DNA from 4 places in the Methylobacterium sp. XJLW genome. Region 1 is predicted to be linked to each of the others. Evidence: riboswitches for the same ligand, from Rfam matches in the RefSeq annotation. Region 1 holds a riboswitch; each other region holds the start of a gene.
The links. Region 1 has a riboswitch for cobalamin ahead of A3862_RS16700 (CbtB domain-containing protein). Riboswitches for the same ligand answer to the same signal wherever they lie in the genome.

Region 1 (4,327 bases):
CGTCCCGGGCCTCCCCAGACTTCCACGGCCGGTCGAAATGGTGGGCCACGCGCCGGCCGACCCCCTGCACCACGAGGCGCATCGCCTTGCCCTCGACCTCGGCGAAACCCTTGATCCGCAGGACGCCCGGGATCTCGGCTGCCTTCTCGACCCGGGCCGCCAGATCGCCCGCCGTGATCGCGGGGCGGACGGGCAGCGCCACGGTCTCGAAGTCGTCGTGGTCGTGATCCTCGCCCTCGCCGTGATGCGACGGACGGGAATCGAGATCGTCCTCGGCGGCCGCCGCGAGACCGAGCAGCACCCGCGGGTCGATGACGCCGTTCTCGGTCTCCACCACCTTCACGGCCCGGGGCAGGTGGCCTTCCACCTCGGCACGCACCCGAGCGCGGGTCGGGGCATCGATGAGGTCGGCCTTGTTGAGGACCACGAGGTCGGCGCAGAGGAGTTGGTCCTCGAAGACCTCTTCCAGCGGATTGTCGTGATCGACCGATTGGTCCGCGGCCCGCTGGGCGGCCAGTGCCTCCGGATCGTCCGCGAAGACGCCGGCGGCGACGGCCGGGCCGTCGACCACTGCGACGACCCCGTCGACGGTGACCCGCGAGCGGATCGCCGGCCACTGGAACGCCTGAACCAACGGCTTCGGCAGCGCGAGGCCCGAGGTCTCGATCAGGATGTGCTCCGGCGGCTCGGCGCGGCCGAGGAGAGTCTCCAGCGCCGGAACGAAATCGTCCGCGACCGTGCAGCAGATGCAGCCATTCGGCAGCTCGACGATAGCCTCTTCGGTGCAGCCTTCGACCCCGCAGGCGGCGAGGAAGGACTTGTCGAAGCCGACGTCACCGAACTCGTTGACCAGGATGGCGAGGCGGCGCCCCCTGGCGTTCTCGACCACGTGGCGGACCAGCGTCGTCTTGCCGGCTCCGAGGAAGCCCGTGACGATGGTGCAGGGGATCTTGTTCACGATGGTCATTCCGCGGCCTCCAGGGTGCCGGCGGGGAGCGGGCGGGGTTCAGGGAACGGGGGGATGCGGGCGATCACGCCCTTGCGAAAGGCCTCCGGACGCTCGCGCCAGGGCACGATGCCGTCCGAGGTCGCCGCATAGGCCGCGAGTCCGGCGAGGATGGTCTCCGCCGAGGCGGCCGGATCCATGTCGCCGTAGACGTAGGTCCAGCGGTCGGCCGAGGCGACCGCCACGGTGCAGGGCCGCTTGCAGACCGACAGGCATTCCACCGCCTCGACCCGCAGGTCCGGCGTGCCGGCGCTCCCGGCCTGCAGCGCCTCCAGAAGGCGTGCTCCGGCGCGCGGTCCATCCGGATCGTCGTCCGGACGGCGGCAGGTCGTGCAGACGTACAGGACGGTCTCAGGCACGGGCCGTTCCCCGTTGCGTGTCGCGGGAAAACGCCTGCCACGCCCAGCCGAGCCCCAACCCGATCAGGATCCAGAAGACGAAGCTGATCGCCAGCGACCGGGCGGCGAACTGTGCGGCCAGCGCGGCCGGAAGCTCCGACGCGGCCTCCGGTGCCTGCGGGGCGCCGACGACGTGGGGGGTTATGATCAGGACGAGGCCACCCAGGATCGTAATCAGAGCACGGCGGATCGTGATCAGGTAGAGCCCCATTCCGGTCGCCGCCGCGGTCATCACCCACCAGGCCTGCCGCGCGGCCAGCGGTGCAGCGGCGCTGCCGGGCAGTTCCGGCGGCAGGCCGAGGCCCGGCGCGAGGGCGACGCTGGCGAAGCCCGCCACCGCGAAGGCGAGACCGACCTGTGGCGTCGGCTCGCGGCCGCAGGCGATCATCACCGCGCCGAGCAGCAGGGCGTAGCCGACGCCGCCGACGAGGGTCGCAAGACCGGTGAAGGCCATCCGCGGCAGGCCGGGGCCGGGCTGCCATTCCGGTGCCGCGTCGGGCGCGGCATGGTCATGCCCGGCATGGGCGAGCACGATCGGAAGGGCCTTCGCGGCCTGATGCGAGGGTTCCTGCTGCTCGTAGCGCTCGGCCGCGACGATCAGCGGCGAGGTCAGCGTGAGTTCGAGGCCCGTCACAACGGCAGCCGCGAAGAAGCCGGCGGCCAGGGCCGCCGACAGAAGCCGAATGATCATCCCTGCGCCGAGGGCGTCAGTGACAGGGGAAGTTCTGGGTATGGCGGAAGTCGTGCGCCGCGTTGTGGAACGCGATCGCCGGCGAGAAACCCGCCATGAACAGCAGGCCGAGGCCCAGCATGGCCGCGAGCGCGACGGCGACCGGACGCTCCGACGAGCGGGTACCGGCGGCGACGGGGGCGAGGGTCTGAGCGGTCATCGTCGAGTGTCTCCAGCCGCCCCACCGGCGGCATTGCGGGATCCTGTTGCGACGGCAGGTCTCCTGGCTCGCGGCTCGGCGCGCCCACCGCCTTCCCGGATCGCTCCGGTGGCGCTTGGCAGGCGCTCGCCGCTCACAGTTGCGGGGGCAGCCGCGGAATCGGGGCGAAACCCCTCACCGCATTCCCTTTTCACCCCGTTGCCAGGGCACCGTCACCGACACGTTGTAGACGCATGCCGGCGACGACACAACGGAGCGGCGCCAGATCCGTTCGGATTCCCGTGCGTCCCTTCGCGGGTGGCCGGGCTTGACGTCCGCGCCCCGATGCGGGCACCGCCGCACCGGATGCCCGGCCGGCCCGGCATGGGCGCCTCCGCTCAGTTCTCGGAGACCCGATGGCCCTCGCAGACGATCCGAGCCCGGTCCTCGTCGATCTCGCCACCGGCCGCGGCCCCCGGATCGTACAGGACGAAGGCACCGCCTGGCTCGAGATCGATCTGGACGGTCGCTTTCCGATCCGCGCGGTCGCGCTGCGACCCGTACAGGATACTGTCGCGCCCGAGGTCGGCGATGTGGCCGTCGAGGTCTCGCAGGACGGCGTCACGTGGTCCGCGCCCGACATCGTCGGCTGGATCGCCAAGCCGGGCGCCCTCGTGGCCGCCATCGGCGCCGACGAGCGGGCCTGGGCGCGTCTCGTGCGGATCGCGGTGCCGGATCCGGCGCTCGTCGCAGGCGTCGACATCCGCGCCGATGAAGCCGCCATCGACCTCATCGCCCTGCGGGCGCTGCTCGGGCTCGACATCACGCTCCTGAACGAGAAGCCCGGCGCTAACGTCTACGTCACCTACAATCTCGAATCCGCGCCTGGCCAGGCAAGCCGCAACCTCGTCGGCCTGTCGCTGTTCGAGAACGGCGCCTTCGGGAACTGCCTCGTGCAGTACATCATCGCGGTCTCGATCGCGAAGGCGCTCAACCTGAAATACATCAAGGTCCCGAAGGTCGACCGCAGCAAGGTGATCTTTCTGACCCAGAGGCTGACCTGCGACGGCATCACGTTCATTCCGCCGGACGAGCCGCTTCCGCCGGACGGTTACTTCCTGTCCGGGCTGTATTTCGATCCGACGCAGTTCGAGCGGGTGACGGCGCTGCAGGGCCCGATCGACTCGCGCGCGATCGTTCAGGATGTGATCCGGCCCCTGTTCAACGGCCTGCCGCGGACATTTGCGGCCAAGCCCGACGATCAGCTCCTGATCCATATCCGGTCGGGCGACATCTTCAGCACCTGGGTCGACCCGCACTATCCGCAGCCGCCCTTCGCCTTCTACCGGATGGTCATCGACCGGCTGCAGGCCGAGGGCCGCATTCGTTCCGTCAAGCTCGTCTTCGAGAACCGTCTCAACCCGGTCATTGCAGAAGTGGAGGCCTATGCGGCGCAGCGCGGCCTGCCCGTAGAGATCCAGAGCGAATCGCTGATCTCCGACGTCGCCGCTCTGGTGAACGGCCGCTACCTCGTCTTCGGGCTCGGAACCTTCGGGCCGGCGATCTGCCACCTCTCGGAGCGCGTCGAGCAGGTGTTCTACTTCGCGTCCAATTGGCCGCAGGGCTTCCAGTCGATTCCCACGATCGGGAAAGTGGTCGAGGTTCGCGATCGCGAAGGCCGGTACATGAAGGTCGGCGAGTGGCAGAATACCGACGCTCAGCGCCGGAGCATGGTGGAGTACCCGGCCGAAGCTCTCGCCTTCGACGATGTCTGATCGGTCGCGCCGGTCACGATCCGACCGGCGACGACCCCGCTGCCTGCATCCCGGCCGAACACGTCACGGTGCGGTCCTGAGACGTTCCGCGGGTGCGCCGGCCGAACGCGCCGAGCCGCCATCGCGGACCTTCAGAGCGTCCATGTACATCCGTTCGACATCCGCCTTGAAGGCGGCGCGGGAATCCGGACGCGTGTAGAACATGTGGCCGCCGGGATAGACTGCGAGGCTCAGGCGACCGGCACTGTAGGCCGGGACCTGCGCCAGCAGGAGCTTCGA
Region 2 (4,327 bases), 1.2 Mb from region 1:
CCGAAGTAGCGGAAGCGGAGTGATCCGAACCAGCCTAGCGGCTCGCCGAAGGTCACGCCCGCCGACGCGATGGTCGTCGGCGCTTCAGGAACCCGGTTGCCCACCGGGTCGTAGTCCGAGAAGCGAGCGTTCGTGATCGTCAGGTCGCCCTCCAGCGCGAGCCAGGGCGTCACCGCATACCGATTGGTCCATTCCACGCCGAAGCGGCGGGTCGGGCGGCTCGGCTCCGTGGTGCCGGTATCGCCCTGGAACAGGTTCTCTGAGGCGAAATCGAGCCGGAACAGGGCGAGGCTCGTCTCCAGTCCGGCAATGGACCGGTTGCGCAGGCCGATCTCGTAGCCCGTGGAGGGCACGAGGAAGGGCGAGCGGGTCGTGTTGAACAGCGAGGAGGTCGGATCCACCGTGGCGGTCACGCCGCGCACATCGTTCGAGTGGAAGCCGCCGCCGTAGTTCACGAAGAGTTCGGTGTCGAACCACGGCCCGAGCGTCAGGCCGAGCTTTGGGTTGACGATGCCATCGCGCGCCTTGCCCGAATTGGCCGGCGTGTCCGAGACGACGCTGGCGTAGTATCCGTCCGCGCGGAAACCGACGCTGGTGCGCAGCCAGTCGGTCCAGCGCACGCGGTTGTCGAAGTAGAAGGCTCCACTTGTCTCCAGCACCCGGTCGTCGAGCACGCCCGAGCGATACTGCCGGTTCGTTGTGTTGAACAGGCCGACGCGGATCGAGTCGGTGCGGGTCTGCACGCCGATCTCGTTTTCCATCGGCCTCCCGAACAGGTCGCCCTGGAAGATGTGCAGGGCCTCGCCGCCGCCGATGATGCGCTGATCGAGCTGGTGGAACTGGTCGCCGTTCACCGGATCGTTGAGGAAGTAAGTGAAGTCGTTGAACAGGTTCAATTGGGATCGGATGACGTAGGCCGAGGCCCGCGTCACGCCCGTGTCGTCCGTTGCGCTGAACTTGCCCGAGAGCGAGAAGCGCGAGGTGTCGCCGCCATCGGTCGGGTTGATCGTGCCGTAGCGGCTGATCAGCCCCTCCGCCACAGCGCGCTCTGGGATCTGGTTGGTGGCGGTCCAGCGCGCCGCGTAGGCCATGCCGGTGACCGAGAAGCCGTCGAGCGGCGTACCCTGGCTGTAGCGGGCCACGCCGTTGATCTTGCGCAGGGCGTCCGGGACCACCCACGGGCCGTCGTAGACCTGGGCTTCCCCCGCGAGGAGGAGGTTGCCCTCACCGAGTGGTACGGTGGTGATCGAGAGCGCGCGCTTGTAGCCGAAGCTGCCGATGGAGGTCAGGGCGACGTTTTTCGCGGTCGTGTCGAGATAGTCGATCCGCACGGAGCCCGCAGAGGCGAAGTCACCGTCGCGGACGAAGTACGGACCCTTGTGGAACTCCACCGCGCCGACGAGTTCCGGGATCAGGAAGTTGATGTCGGCGTAGCCTTGACCGTGGGCATGGGTTCGCATGTTGAGCGGCATGCCGTCGAGGAACAGGGCTATGTCGGTGCCGTGGTCGAGGTTGAACCCGCGCAAGAAGAACTGATTGGCCTTGCCCTCGCCGGAGTGCTGCGTGACGATCAGGCCCGGCACCGACTCCAACACTTCGCCGGGGCGCGTCACCGGACGGCTGTTAAGCTGTGCGCCCGTGATGACACCCGAACTGGCGGAAGCCACGGGGGTGCTGATCCCACCGATCCCGGTCGTACCCCCGACGTAGCCCGCGCTCGCGGCCGGACCGACGCGCGGCGATGCGGCTACGGCTGTGTCGGCGGTGACCGAGATCTCCTCCAGCGTCGTCTCGGTGGTCGCCGCACTCGGCGTGGAGCGGTCCTGAGCTGCGGCCGCCGAGGCCAGGGCGGCGAGGCCGACGCCCGACCAGGTCGAGAGCATTCGGATGGTGGGACGACGGGACACGGGAGCCTCGGGCGACGGGAGTGGCACGTCACCGCGAATGAGGTCTCCACGCCCAGCGTCAGCCCGGCGCTTCGACACCCGTCAGGACACCCCGCCCGACGCGTTTCGCGTGTGACCACGACTGACGGCAGGTCTCCTGGCTCGCGGGTCACCGCCCTCGCACCGTCTTCCCGGATGAGGCACATCCAGTGACGCGGTGGTGCTGGGCTCGCCGCTTACAGTTGCGGGGGCAGCCGCGGCTTCAGGGCAAGCCCTTTACCGCGTTCCCTTTTGATCCCCGAAGGGAACCGTCGCTGTCACCATCCGTCGCCTTGTCAGGCCACGTCAAGCCATGAGGAAGATCGGCGACCGTGTGTGGCCTCGCTGTGACAATGGGGTCCGTAACCTCGCCGTTATCGAACGGTCGCTTCCGCGCATCGAGCCAATTACCGCGTCACACCCATTGCCGAACTTGACCGGACGCGAAGCGACACGGTTTGGCTATAAGAGGCTTGATCACCTGTGGTTCGATCGCCCGATCTAAAGCCTCGATGGCGGCTCGGAGTTGCTCCGGTCCGAGTCCTGACGCGTATACGGCAAGGCCGAGCGCGGCTTGGCGTGACCCATAAGCTCGGCGATAACGCTGCTGTTTACTGTTGTGGTGTGCTTAGAGGCCCGTTGGAGATAGGTTGCGAAGCATCGTCTGAAGCTATGGACATCGACCTGTTTGCTGGGCCCAAGCACCTTCTGGCAAAAGGTGGCAAATCGCTTCACCACGATCCAGCTTCGCTTCCCGTCCGGCCCCGCGGGCGTGAGACCCGAGCATACCCAGCCGTCTGACGAGCGTGCAACGCGCTGCTGCAAGATCGGCCTAGCTGATCCATGAACTGGTACGACGCGCCGGGCATGCTCCGTTTTCCGTGAGAGATGCGGAACGCTCGCCCCTCTGTGCGCATGTCGGCGGTGCGAAGCTGACAAAGCTCGCTGATGCGGCAGCCGGTCAGTAAGCCGACCCGCATGAGGTCGAACAGCACCGTCCCCTACCGCGCAGGCCCATGATCGCCACAGGATCAGCCGTGAGGAGCGTGACAAGCTCATCAGCGGTGTCGGCGCGCTTCGATGGCTCCTGCCTCGATCTATTCGAGAAGCTACCCTGCCCCTGCCACGGATTGTCGGCGACAAAGCCACGCTTGATGAGCCGCTGCCACATCGAAGAGAGCGCCGCGATCTGTCGATGGACCGTGGCCTGAGACGCCCGACTCCGCAGGAGCACGTCGCTGACGAACTCACCCGCGGTGCGTCGATCCACGCCGCGGACGGCATAGTTTAACGGCTGAGTTTGTGCGAACTCCCGGACGGCAAGGGCATGCTGCATCCGAGATTGCTTGGTCTGGACCCCATCGATCTCCATCAACCAGCGCTCCAGCGTCGTGAGCATTGTGGTCTGGCGCGATGCCCCCCCTGGATGAGCATGATCGCGGCCATCCTTTCGGGTCGTCTTTTGGGGAGAGAATGAGGCGTTGGGTCGGGGCACTCTCGCCCGGTATCGTCGCGGGACCGTCCTGAACCGGTCAGGGCAGCCGCCCGGGCGGGCTGCCAACCGTCCGAAACGGTCTGCGCACCGATCCAGTCCCAGAGCAGCGCCAGCGCGATCCACCGTCGCTGCCGCGCAACAGCCTCGGTGCTCGCGTCGAGACCCCGGACGAGGTGGGTCTGTCCGACCGTGGAGACGAGATGGGATGGCACCCTGAGTCGCACGGACCAGCGCCCACGACGGCATTGCAGGTCGTCGGCGCGCCGCACCTTTGGCCTCATCCCGTACGGCTACGATGACGCTGTGTCACCAAAGCTGGCCGGACGAAGCGAGAAAAGCGCTGCTTTTATAACATCTTAGGGCTAAATGGCGGAGACGGAGGGATTCGAACCCTCGATACCCATTTCTGGGTATGCTCATTTAGCAAACGAGTGCCTTCAGCCGCTCGGCCACGTCTCCGGCGCTCTGGCTCTAGAAGGTCGGATCCGGCGGGTCAACCCGATCCTGGCGGGCGGCGGCCACGCGGCGGCGCTCGACATGCTTCGCGACGCGCAGATGCCGCGAGATCGCGTAGTTCATCGCCGTCAGGAAGCCGTAGGTGCCGCGCACGAAGTGGCGGCGCCCGAGATAGGCCTTCAGGAAGTTGCCCGGCAGTTCCACGAACACCCGCCAGGTCGGGATCACCACGCCCCGCGTCTCCAAGTCCTCCGCCTGCTGGTCGGAGTAGCGATTCAGCTTGTCGAGCTGGTCGCCGAGCGAGCGCACCGAGAAATGATGGATCACGCCCCTGAGCCGCCCCGGCGTGACGCCGGGTTCCAGCGCCACCCGGTCGTGCACCGGCGAGGCGGCGTAACGGCCCCGGTCCTTCCTGTAGAGCCGGACCGGCGTCAGGGTGTAGGCGAGCGGG
Region 3 (4,327 bases), 2.2 Mb from region 1:
AGTTGGTCCCGACCCCGTTCACGGCATTGCCGCTGATCGCGTAGACCTTGTCGAACAGGTTGTAGACCCGCACGGACAGGCGCGACTCCGCCGTGACCTGATGGTCGAGGACCACGTTGACGAGGTTGTAGGCCGGGCGCCGCGCCGTATTGCCGAAGTCGCTGTAGACCTGCCCCACGTTCTGAAGCCCGACCCGCGCGGTCCAGTCGCGGTAGACGTCCCAGGTCAGCCAGAGGTTGGCCACCCGCTCCGGCACGTCGATGGGCTGGTTGCCGGCATACGACACGGTGGCGCCGTTCACCGTCTGGTCGAACCGGTCGTACTGCGCGTGCAGCAGCGCGAGGTTGCCGTCCAGCCGCCAGCCCGGAGCAAAGCGCCAGCCCAAGGCCAGCTCGAATCCCTGCGAGGACTGGCTCCCCACCTGCGTGGACAGCGTCGGCTGGCCGGGGATTGCCGAGATCAGGTTGTCCTTGACGATCCGGTAGCCCGCGATGGTCCATTCCACGGCACCGTCGAAGGCAAGACCCTTGGCGCCGATCTCGACTTGATCGCCTGTGGCGAGCTTGAAGCCCGCCAGCGACTGGTTCAGCGTGATCAGGCTGTTCACCGGGTCGGTGGCGAAGCTGTACTGGGCGTAGAGCGCGCTGTCCGGCGTCGGGTTGTAGACGAGGCCGAACCGGTAGCCCAGCGCCCGGTAGGTCTTCTCGAACCGCGATCCCGTCTGCAGGTCCTCCCGATTCAGCGTTGGCACGTCGAGGCGCACGCCGGTGAGGAACGAGAGCTTGTCCGACAGGATCAGACGGTCCTCCGCGAAGACCGAGGCTTGGCTCGTCTGCGTGGCGTAGGCCGGACGGGCTCGCCCGTTCTGCGGGAAGAGGCCCGGATCGTAGCCGACGAGCGGCACGCTGGTGGTCTGGTCGAAGTAGAAGTTATTGGTGTGCCGGAAGTCGATGTGGTTCACGTCGAACCCGGCCACGAACTGGTTGGGCAAGCCGAACAGGCTGCCCCGGAACGTCGCGTCGAGCCGGTCACCGACCTGCTCCTGGCTGTGGTAGATTTCCAGATAGTCGCCCCGGTCCACCAGCCCGGTGCCGCGGTTGTAGGAATATTGCTCGACGTCGAGCCAGTGGCGCCGGCTTGTGAGCCGGTAGGCGGTGTTGCGGATCGTGATGTCGGCCGAGGGCGACCATTCGGTCTTGAGCTGGGTCCAGTTGTCGGCCCAGGTGATCTTCGCGTCCCGGACGTTGTAGTTGTTGAACCGGATGAGGTCCGGGATCCGTCCCTCGACGAGCGGCGTGCCCCAGTAGCGGGCGGGCTCCTGGTAGCCGAGATCGTGGCTCAGGGTGAACGCCAGATCGGCGCTCGGTCGGAACAGCAGGGCGGCCGAGACCGCGAGGTTGCGGAAATCGCCCTCCGGCCGGATCCAGCCGTCGGCGCGATTGCCGCTGACGTTGAGGCGATACGCGAAGGTGTCGCCGAACTCCGCTTGACCGATTCCACCGCCCGAATCGAACGCAAGGCGCGCAACGCCATCCGTGCCGACAACGGCGCGGGCGACGTTGATCGGCACGAAGACCGGCTTCTTCGGCACCACGTTGATCACGCCGCCGATGGCGCCGTCGCCGTACAGCACCGAAGACGGGCCGCGGAGCACCTCGATCCGCTCGACGTTCCACGTGTCGAACGGGAAGGTCACCGTGTTGGCGCCGACGTAGAAGCGCGTGCCGTCGTAGAGCTGCTGGATCGAGTTCGGGCCGGCGAAGCCCCGGGACGTGAAGGCGCCGTTGCCGTTGCCGGGTGCCGCGATCGTGGTGATGCCGGTGGCGTCCTGGGTCACGGCCTCGGCGATCGTGTCCTGACCGCGCAGCCGCGCGGTCTCACCCGACACGATGTCGAGGCTCGCCGGCGTCTCCAGCGGCGTCAGACCGAGGCGGCTCGCGGTCCGGTCGGGGGTGCGCAGATTGAGGCCGGTCGGCGCAGCGCGGTTCGGGTCTCCGCCCGCGCCGGCCACGGAGAGTTCATCCAGGGTGACGGCCTCCTGGGCGGCGCTCGGACTGGCGAGGAGCGCGAGGAGAACGCCGCAGAGGGGAGCCGGCCCGCCGGAGCGGGCGCGATGGATCGAGAGAAGCATGGGGGAAGCGGTCCGTGCACGGCGCGCGCCGGCCCCTTCGTCCTATAAGCATTGTAATAACATTACAATGCTTTGACCGCCTGGAAACCTGAGCCTGAGCGGGTGCGCGGAGGCCTCCCGGAACAGGGATCGCAGGTCGCGAAACGGTGGAGACGGACATGGGAACGGCGTCGCGGGCGCGCTTGCTGTGGCACGTCACCGCGAACGAGGCCTCGGCGGCCGCCTCCCCTCGGGATTGACGGCGCCTCGACACCCGCCAGGACACCCCGCCCGGCGCGTTTCGCGTGTGACCACGGCTGACGGCAGGTCTCCTGGCTCGCGGGTCGCCGCCCTCGCACCGTCTTCCCGGGGTGACCCAGTGACGTGGTGGTGAAGGGCTCGCCGCTTACAGTTGCGGGGGCAGCCGCGGCTTCGGGGCGGACCCCTCATCGCGTTCCCTTTTGATCCCCGAGGGGAACCGTCGAGGAACAGCTTGGCCGTCGTGCGTCCGGGCGTCAACCGCACGTCCGGGAGTTGTCGTGGATCGACGCGGCGGCCCGCCGGTTCGTTGCGGCGCCGTCGGGAACGATTTAGCCGGTTCGGCATGACGGTCTGGCGTCCCCCTGCGGAGATCCGCGTGAAGGCCTTGGGGCTCCCCCGGCGCGGCGATAGCCTGCTGGTGGCGGAGATCCATGCGGATGACGGACGGCTGACAGGTGTCCGGCCCCTCGGTGGCAGCGTTGCGTTCGGTGAGAGGGCCGAGGACGCGCTGATCCGGGAGTTCGAAGAGGAGCTCGGCGTCACCGTCACGGTGCTCGGCGGCCCGCGCGTCGTGGAGAACATCTTCCTGCACGAGGGGCAGGTCGGGCACGAGGTGCTGTTCCTGTTCCCGGTCGCCCTGCCGCCCGGCCGGTTCGACGGACAGGAGCGCTTCGTCTTCCACGAGGATTGCGGCACCGCCTGCGTGGCGCGGTGGTGCGATCTCGACGGGCTCGACGTCCCGGGCGGGCCGGAACTCTTCCCGGCCGGGCTGAAGGCCTTGCTCCGCGCGGCGTGGGACGCGGAGCCCTGACGGGCGCGATCGCGCTGCCGCCTTTGCCGCTGCGCGCGGGCGATGCTACAGCCGTGCAATCCCATCGGTCCGGACGTCCGCGACGCCGCGGCCCATGCGCCCGGACGCTCCGTCCGAAGCGGAGACGGGTGCCGGCGGAAGCATGACGACACGACCTCCCAAAAGCGGCGGGCCGAAGGGGCGCAAGCCTCAGGCCGGCAAGTTCGATGCGGGCAAGTTCAAGCCCGGCAAGTTCCAGGCCGACGGCCGTGCCCGTACGGGCCCGCGCACCAGCGCCCGCGACGCTGCAGAGCGCGCGGCCCGCAATCGCGGCGACGATGCGGGTGCGCGCGATCCCTGGGGTGCGCAGGGCGCCGCAGCCGCAGCCCCGGCCCGGCCCGCGAAGCCGCGGCGCGACGCCGCCGCGCCGCGCGGTCCGCTGGCGGCGAAGCCCGGCAGCCGGCCCGTTTCCAAGCGCTCGGAGGCCCCTGCGCCTGCCCCGGCCCCTTCCCCCGCGCCGACACCCGGTCCGACCCGCCGCGAGCAGCGCGCGGCCGCCTCCGCGACCCTCGCCTCCGGGGTGCAGACCCTGATGGTCGAGCCGGACGAGGCCGGCATGCGGATCGACCGCTTCCTCACCGCGCGTTTTCCGCTCCTGCCCTTCACCCGCGTGCAGACCATCGTCCGCAAGGGCGAACTGCGCGTCGACGGCAAGCGCGCCAAGCCGAACGACCGGCTGGAGCCGGGCATGAGCGTGCGCGTGCCGCCGCTGCGCCTCGACCAGCCCTCCGAGCGCCCGCGCAACGCCGCCCGCGAGCAGGACGATGCCGAATTCATCCGGTCGCTCATCCTCTACGAGGATGCCGACATGATGATCCTCAACAAGCCCTTCGGCCTCGCGGTCCAGGGTGGTTCGGGGACGGTCCGGCACGTGGACGGCCTGCTCGCCGCCCTCACCGGCCCGGATGGCCAGAAGCCGCGCCTCGTCCACCGGCTCGACAAGGATACGGCCGGCTGCCTGATCGTCGCCAAGACCCGGCTCGCCGCCGCGACGCTCGCCAAGAGCTTCCGCTCCCGGGCCGCGCGGAAGATCTACTGGGCGCTGACCGCGGGCGTGCCGCGGGTCCGGCAGGGGCGTGTCTCGACCTACCTCGCCAAGGAGGAGC
Region 4 (4,327 bases), 3.1 Mb from region 1:
CCTCGGCGACGCGCCCGCCCGCCAGCACGCCGACCCGGTCGGCCATCTCGCGCACGCGGTAGAGGTCGTGGGTCGCCATCAGCACCGCCGTGCCGCGCTCCGCCGCCGCCCGCACCGTCCCGGAGAAGGCCGCCGCCGCCGATGGGTCGAGGCCGGATGTCGGCTCGTCGAGCAGCAGCAGCCGGGTCTTTCGCGCGAGCGCGATGGCGATGCCGACCTTCTGGCGCATCCCCTTCGAATAGCCGGAGGCGGGCCGCGACCAGGCCTCGGGCGCCAGGCCGGCCGCCGCGAGATGCGTCTCGGCCTCCGCCCGATCGATCGCGAGACCGGCGAGGGTCGCGAAGTAACGGAGATTCTCCAATCCCGATTGCCCCGGATAAAGGGCCACCTGCTCCGGGATGTAGGCGGTGCGCGCCCGGGCAGCGATGGGATCCGTCCCTGCATCGATCCCGCAGACCCGGACCTCCCCCGCATCGGCCTTCAGGAAGCCGAGGATGAGGTTGATCGTGGTGGTCTTTCCGGCACCGTTGGGACCGAGCAGGGCATAGACCTCACCCGCGCGCAGGGTGAGGTCGAGACCGCTGAGGGCGGTCCTGCCTCCGAACTGCTTGACGACGCGGCCGAGCGCCAACACCGGCTCAACCGCCATCAGAACCGCACCGTCACGGAGCCCGTGATGCGACGGGGCGAGCCCGGATAGACGCGGAATACGTTCAGTGAACTCTCATAGTAATCGGTGTCGAATATATTCTCGATGTTGAGCGCCACGCGGGCGTTGCCGAATTTGTAATAGGCCAGCGCATCGACCGCGATGAAGCCCGGCAGGGTGAAGCCGGACCCCGCCGCGTCGCCCGCCCGCTCGCCCACGCCGCGCACGCCGCCGCCGATCCCGAAGCCGCGCCACGCGCCTGCTGGCTCGTAGACCGCGAGCAGGCTGCCGGAGTGGCGGGGCACGTTGACCAGGGGGGCGCCGACCGGAAGCACGTTGTCCTTGGTAACGCGGGCATCGGCATAGACGTAGCCGGCCAGGAGCTTCAGTTCCGGCGTGATCTGTCCTTGAGCCGTCAGCTCAAAGCCCTGGCTGCGCACGGCGCCGGCCGCGAGGGAGAAGCCGGTATTCGCCGGGTCGGGCGTGAGCACGTTCTCCCGCTCCACGCGGAAGGCGGCGGCGGTGAGGAGCAAATTGCCGCCGAATAATTCGGACTTGGCGCCGACCTCGTAGCCGAGGCCGGTCTCGGGCGGCAGCGCCGTGCCGCGCGTGACGGCGGCGGCGTCGGTGCCGATATTCGGCCGGAAGCTCGTGCCGACATTGGTGTAGAAGGCGAGTTCCGGGATCGGCCGGTAGACCAGGCCCGCCCGGGGCGAGGCCGCGACCCGCGACTGGTCCACTTGGCTGCGCACCACGCGCTCGCGGAAGCTCTGCTCGAAGATGTCGAGCCGAAGGCCGATCAGCGCCCGCCATTCCGGGCTCAGGACGATCTCGTCCTGCGCATAGAGGCCGGTATTGGTGATGCGCTCGATATTGTTGCGTGGGATGGTGATCGGCGGCAGCGCCTGTCCGTAGACCGGCGAATAGATGTCGAGGGCGAAGGGGCTCGTGCGGAAGTTCGAGCGCAGATAGACCGTCCGGCTGTCGGTGCTCTCCCGGTCCATGCCGAGGAGGAGCGTGTGGCCGATGCCGCCCGTATCGAACCGCCCGATCAGGTCGGCCTGACCGACCGCCACGTCCCAGCGATAGTCGCGCACGTTGCGGTCGCGAAAGACGGTGCGGTTGTTGGCGGCGATTCCGCGGATCTCCGCCGATTCCCCTTCCAGATCGCCGGTGTTGAAGTAAGCGGCGAGCCGCATCTGCCAGTTCTCATCGAAGCGATGATCGACGCGGACCTGCAGCGAATTGTTGTTCTGGTAGGTGCTCTGACCGGGCTCGCCGAGGAACCGCGAGAGCGGCAGGAAGCCGAGCTGGCGATTGAGCGCGATCACGCCCCGGTCGAAGACGATGCGGTTCTTCACGAACTCGGTCTCGACCGTAACGCGTGTGTCCGGCGTGACCTGCCAACTCACCACTGGAGCCACGAGCAGCCGGTCGCTGTCCACGAAGTCGCGGAAGCTGCCGGCCCCCTGTGCGGCGAGATTGAAGCGATAGAGGACCGTCCCGTCCGCGTTCAGGGCACCGCCGGCATCGATGGTACCGCGGGTCAGACCGAACGAATCGACCTGATTGCCGAACTCGACGAACCGTTCGGCGGTGGGTTGCTTGGTGATGAGGTTGACGAGCCCGCCGGGATCGCTGCGTCCGAACAGGGCCGCCCCCGGTCCCTTGAGCACCTCGATGCGTTCGATGTTCTGCGCGTCGGGCGGAGGCGGGGTCCCGCGATTGAGGGGGAAACCGTTCTTGTAGATCTCCGAGGTCGTCACACCACGGATGGCGTAACTGAAGATCGAAAGCCCCCCGAAATTGTTCTGCTGGGCGACGCCGGGCAGATAGTTGAACGCCCGGTCTACGCGGGTGGCGGCGAGGTCGGTGATCGTCTCCCGCGGCGCCACGGAGACGGCCACCGGCACGTCGATCTGCGGAGTGGCTGTGCGCGTGGCGCTGACGGCCGTGCCCGCTCCGTATCCCGGCGTCGGGCCGATCAGGCCGATGGTGCCGCGCCCGGAGGCCGTCGTGCGGCCGGCACCCTCCCCGACCTGCTCGACCGAGAGTTCCTCCAACGTCACGCTCTCCTGCGCCCGCACGTCCTCGATCGGAAGCCCGGCCGAGAGGACAGCGGCGAGCGCCAGCCGCCGACCGCGATGCGGAGTCCGCGGACGACGCGCTGATGGCGCTGAAAACCGCGCAGGCTCGCCGAGAGACGGACGTTCGGAGGTCGCCACCACACACTCGCTGTTGCCGGGTGGAGGCCACGGGGATACGGGCAGCGTCGCCCACGAGACGGCGACACCGCGCGCTCCGCCGGGGCACCCCGCCCGAGGGACGTCATCGTGCCGAAGGCAGGTCTCCTGGCTCACGGGTCAAAGCGCCCGCCGGACCTTCCCAGTGCAAGCACCAGTGGTCATCGGTGGCAGGCGCTCGCCGCTCACAGTTGCGGGGGCAGCTTCGGATTCGCTCCGAAAAGCGCACCGAATTCCCGTCTTAGCTCCGGGCCGGGACCCGAAGAACCTTGGCTGGACGATATTCGCCACCGGCGCGCATCCGGTCAACGGGCCTGACAAACTTTGTAACAGTGTTACGTTACGTGTGGCGCTATGGACACAGTCCGATCCCCGATGGAATGCACCGCTCTCACGTTGCGGTGATGGACCGGATTGGGCTCGGACGACGCGGGTCCGAATGAGATCGGCGGGCCGATGGCGGCTGGATATGCGCTATGCTGAACCGAACGGACGAGCGGTCATCGACGCCTTGTTTCATGCGCCGCTGGGCGCCGAGCGTCTCAGCTGAATGGAAATCCGATGGAACGCTCTTGGCATCGTGTTGCTGATTGCCGAACGCGCGGCCCGAGCTCATGACCCGGCATACGGTCCTTCGGTGACCCGCTCCATCTCAGGGCCGGCCTTGCCGTCCAGCCTTGGATCGCGGCATGCCTCATCGCCGTAGTCGCGGTGGCCCCGTGCCAAAACTTCTCCTTCGGCGCGAACCCGATACCCTGACCGGCTGGCTTTGCACCGGGCAGATGCTCTCGATCGGTTCGGTTCTAAGCCAGCCGGTCAAGTCAGTCGTGCATTTGCGGTCGCTCGATCGCCCCTACATCTTCCGCTCGCGATGGATACGCTTCTTCTTCGGAAGTGCCTTGTGACGGCCGATGGTGACCCTGGCTTCCGACACCGTCGGTCCGGCCAGCGCCTTGCCCAGTGCGGGACCAGCGGCCGTCGCGTCCGCGAACGTCGCGAAGGTCAACAGGGGTAAGGCGGCCAGCGCCGCGCGAAGAGCCCGGATCGTGTGCATAAGCGTTCACTCCTCTGTCTGTGGGCGCCGGGCCGTTTCCGGGGCCGGCCGGATGCGACGAGCGGTCTTCGGTGTGAAGGTGCTCCCCCGGAATCGAGCCGGTCCGACTGCGAAGTGCCGCGCCGATCATGCGCGTGAACCGGTGTGAAGAGGCTTGGGCAGAGACCCATTTAGTCTGACAAGATATCGTCGATCTGCGACGCGCAAGACTGATAAATGGAATACATGCTGCATCTATACCGAATAAACATAAATCATAAATCAATATATGCACCTTGATCTTTATCAAGTTCAGCAAGCTCTGTCATGCGCGACGGGGCGTTCCGGCTGCGTCAGACGCCTTCGAGCAGTCGGTCGAGGTCGAAAGACGGACGCCGGCCC

Region 2: another riboswitch for cobalamin. It lies ahead of A3862_RS11210 (TonB-dependent receptor); the one in region 1 lies ahead of A3862_RS16700 (CbtB domain-containing protein).
Region 3: another riboswitch for cobalamin. It lies ahead of A3862_RS26785 (TonB-dependent receptor); the one in region 1 lies ahead of A3862_RS16700 (CbtB domain-containing protein).
Region 4: another riboswitch for cobalamin. It lies ahead of A3862_RS01010 (TonB-dependent siderophore receptor); the one in region 1 lies ahead of A3862_RS16700 (CbtB domain-containing protein).

The regions. Positions count from the first base shown of each region.
Region 1 is NZ_CP016429.1:3,588,851-3,593,177, forward strand. Features, by position in the region: gene cobW (cobalamin biosynthesis protein CobW) at 1-967, opposite strand, end outside; gene A3862_RS16690 (DUF1636 domain-containing protein) at 964-1,365, opposite strand; gene A3862_RS16695 (CbtA family protein) at 1,358-2,095, opposite strand; gene A3862_RS16700 (CbtB domain-containing protein) at 2,112-2,294, opposite strand; cobalamin riboswitch at 2,331-2,523, opposite strand; gene A3862_RS16705 (discoidin domain-containing protein) at 2,690-4,048, shown strand; gene A3862_RS16710 (S10 family peptidase) at 4,112-4,327, opposite strand, start outside.
Region 2 is NZ_CP016429.1:2,436,958-2,441,284, forward strand. Features, by position in the region: gene A3862_RS11210 (TonB-dependent receptor) at 1-1,883, opposite strand, end outside; cobalamin riboswitch at 2,017-2,214, opposite strand; gene A3862_RS11220 (hypothetical protein) at 2,887-3,324, opposite strand; tRNA gene A3862_RS11225 (tRNA-Ser) at 3,788-3,879, opposite strand; gene A3862_RS11230 (glycosyltransferase family 2 protein) at 3,892-4,327, opposite strand, start outside.
Region 3 is NZ_CP016429.1:5,817,166-5,821,492, forward strand. Features, by position in the region: gene A3862_RS26785 (TonB-dependent receptor) at 1-2,131, opposite strand, end outside; cobalamin riboswitch at 2,416-2,608, opposite strand; gene A3862_RS26790 (NUDIX hydrolase) at 2,748-3,182, shown strand; gene A3862_RS26795 (RluA family pseudouridine synthase) at 3,325-4,327, shown strand, end outside.
Region 4 is NZ_CP016429.1:227,795-232,121, forward strand. Features, by position in the region: gene A3862_RS01005 (ABC transporter ATP-binding protein) at 1-649, opposite strand, end outside; gene A3862_RS01010 (TonB-dependent siderophore receptor) at 649-2,736, opposite strand; cobalamin riboswitch at 2,973-3,179, opposite strand; gene A3862_RS01020 (hypothetical protein) at 3,746-3,946, opposite strand; partial or broken gene A3862_RS01025 (patatin-like phospholipase family protein) at 4,279-4,327, opposite strand, start outside.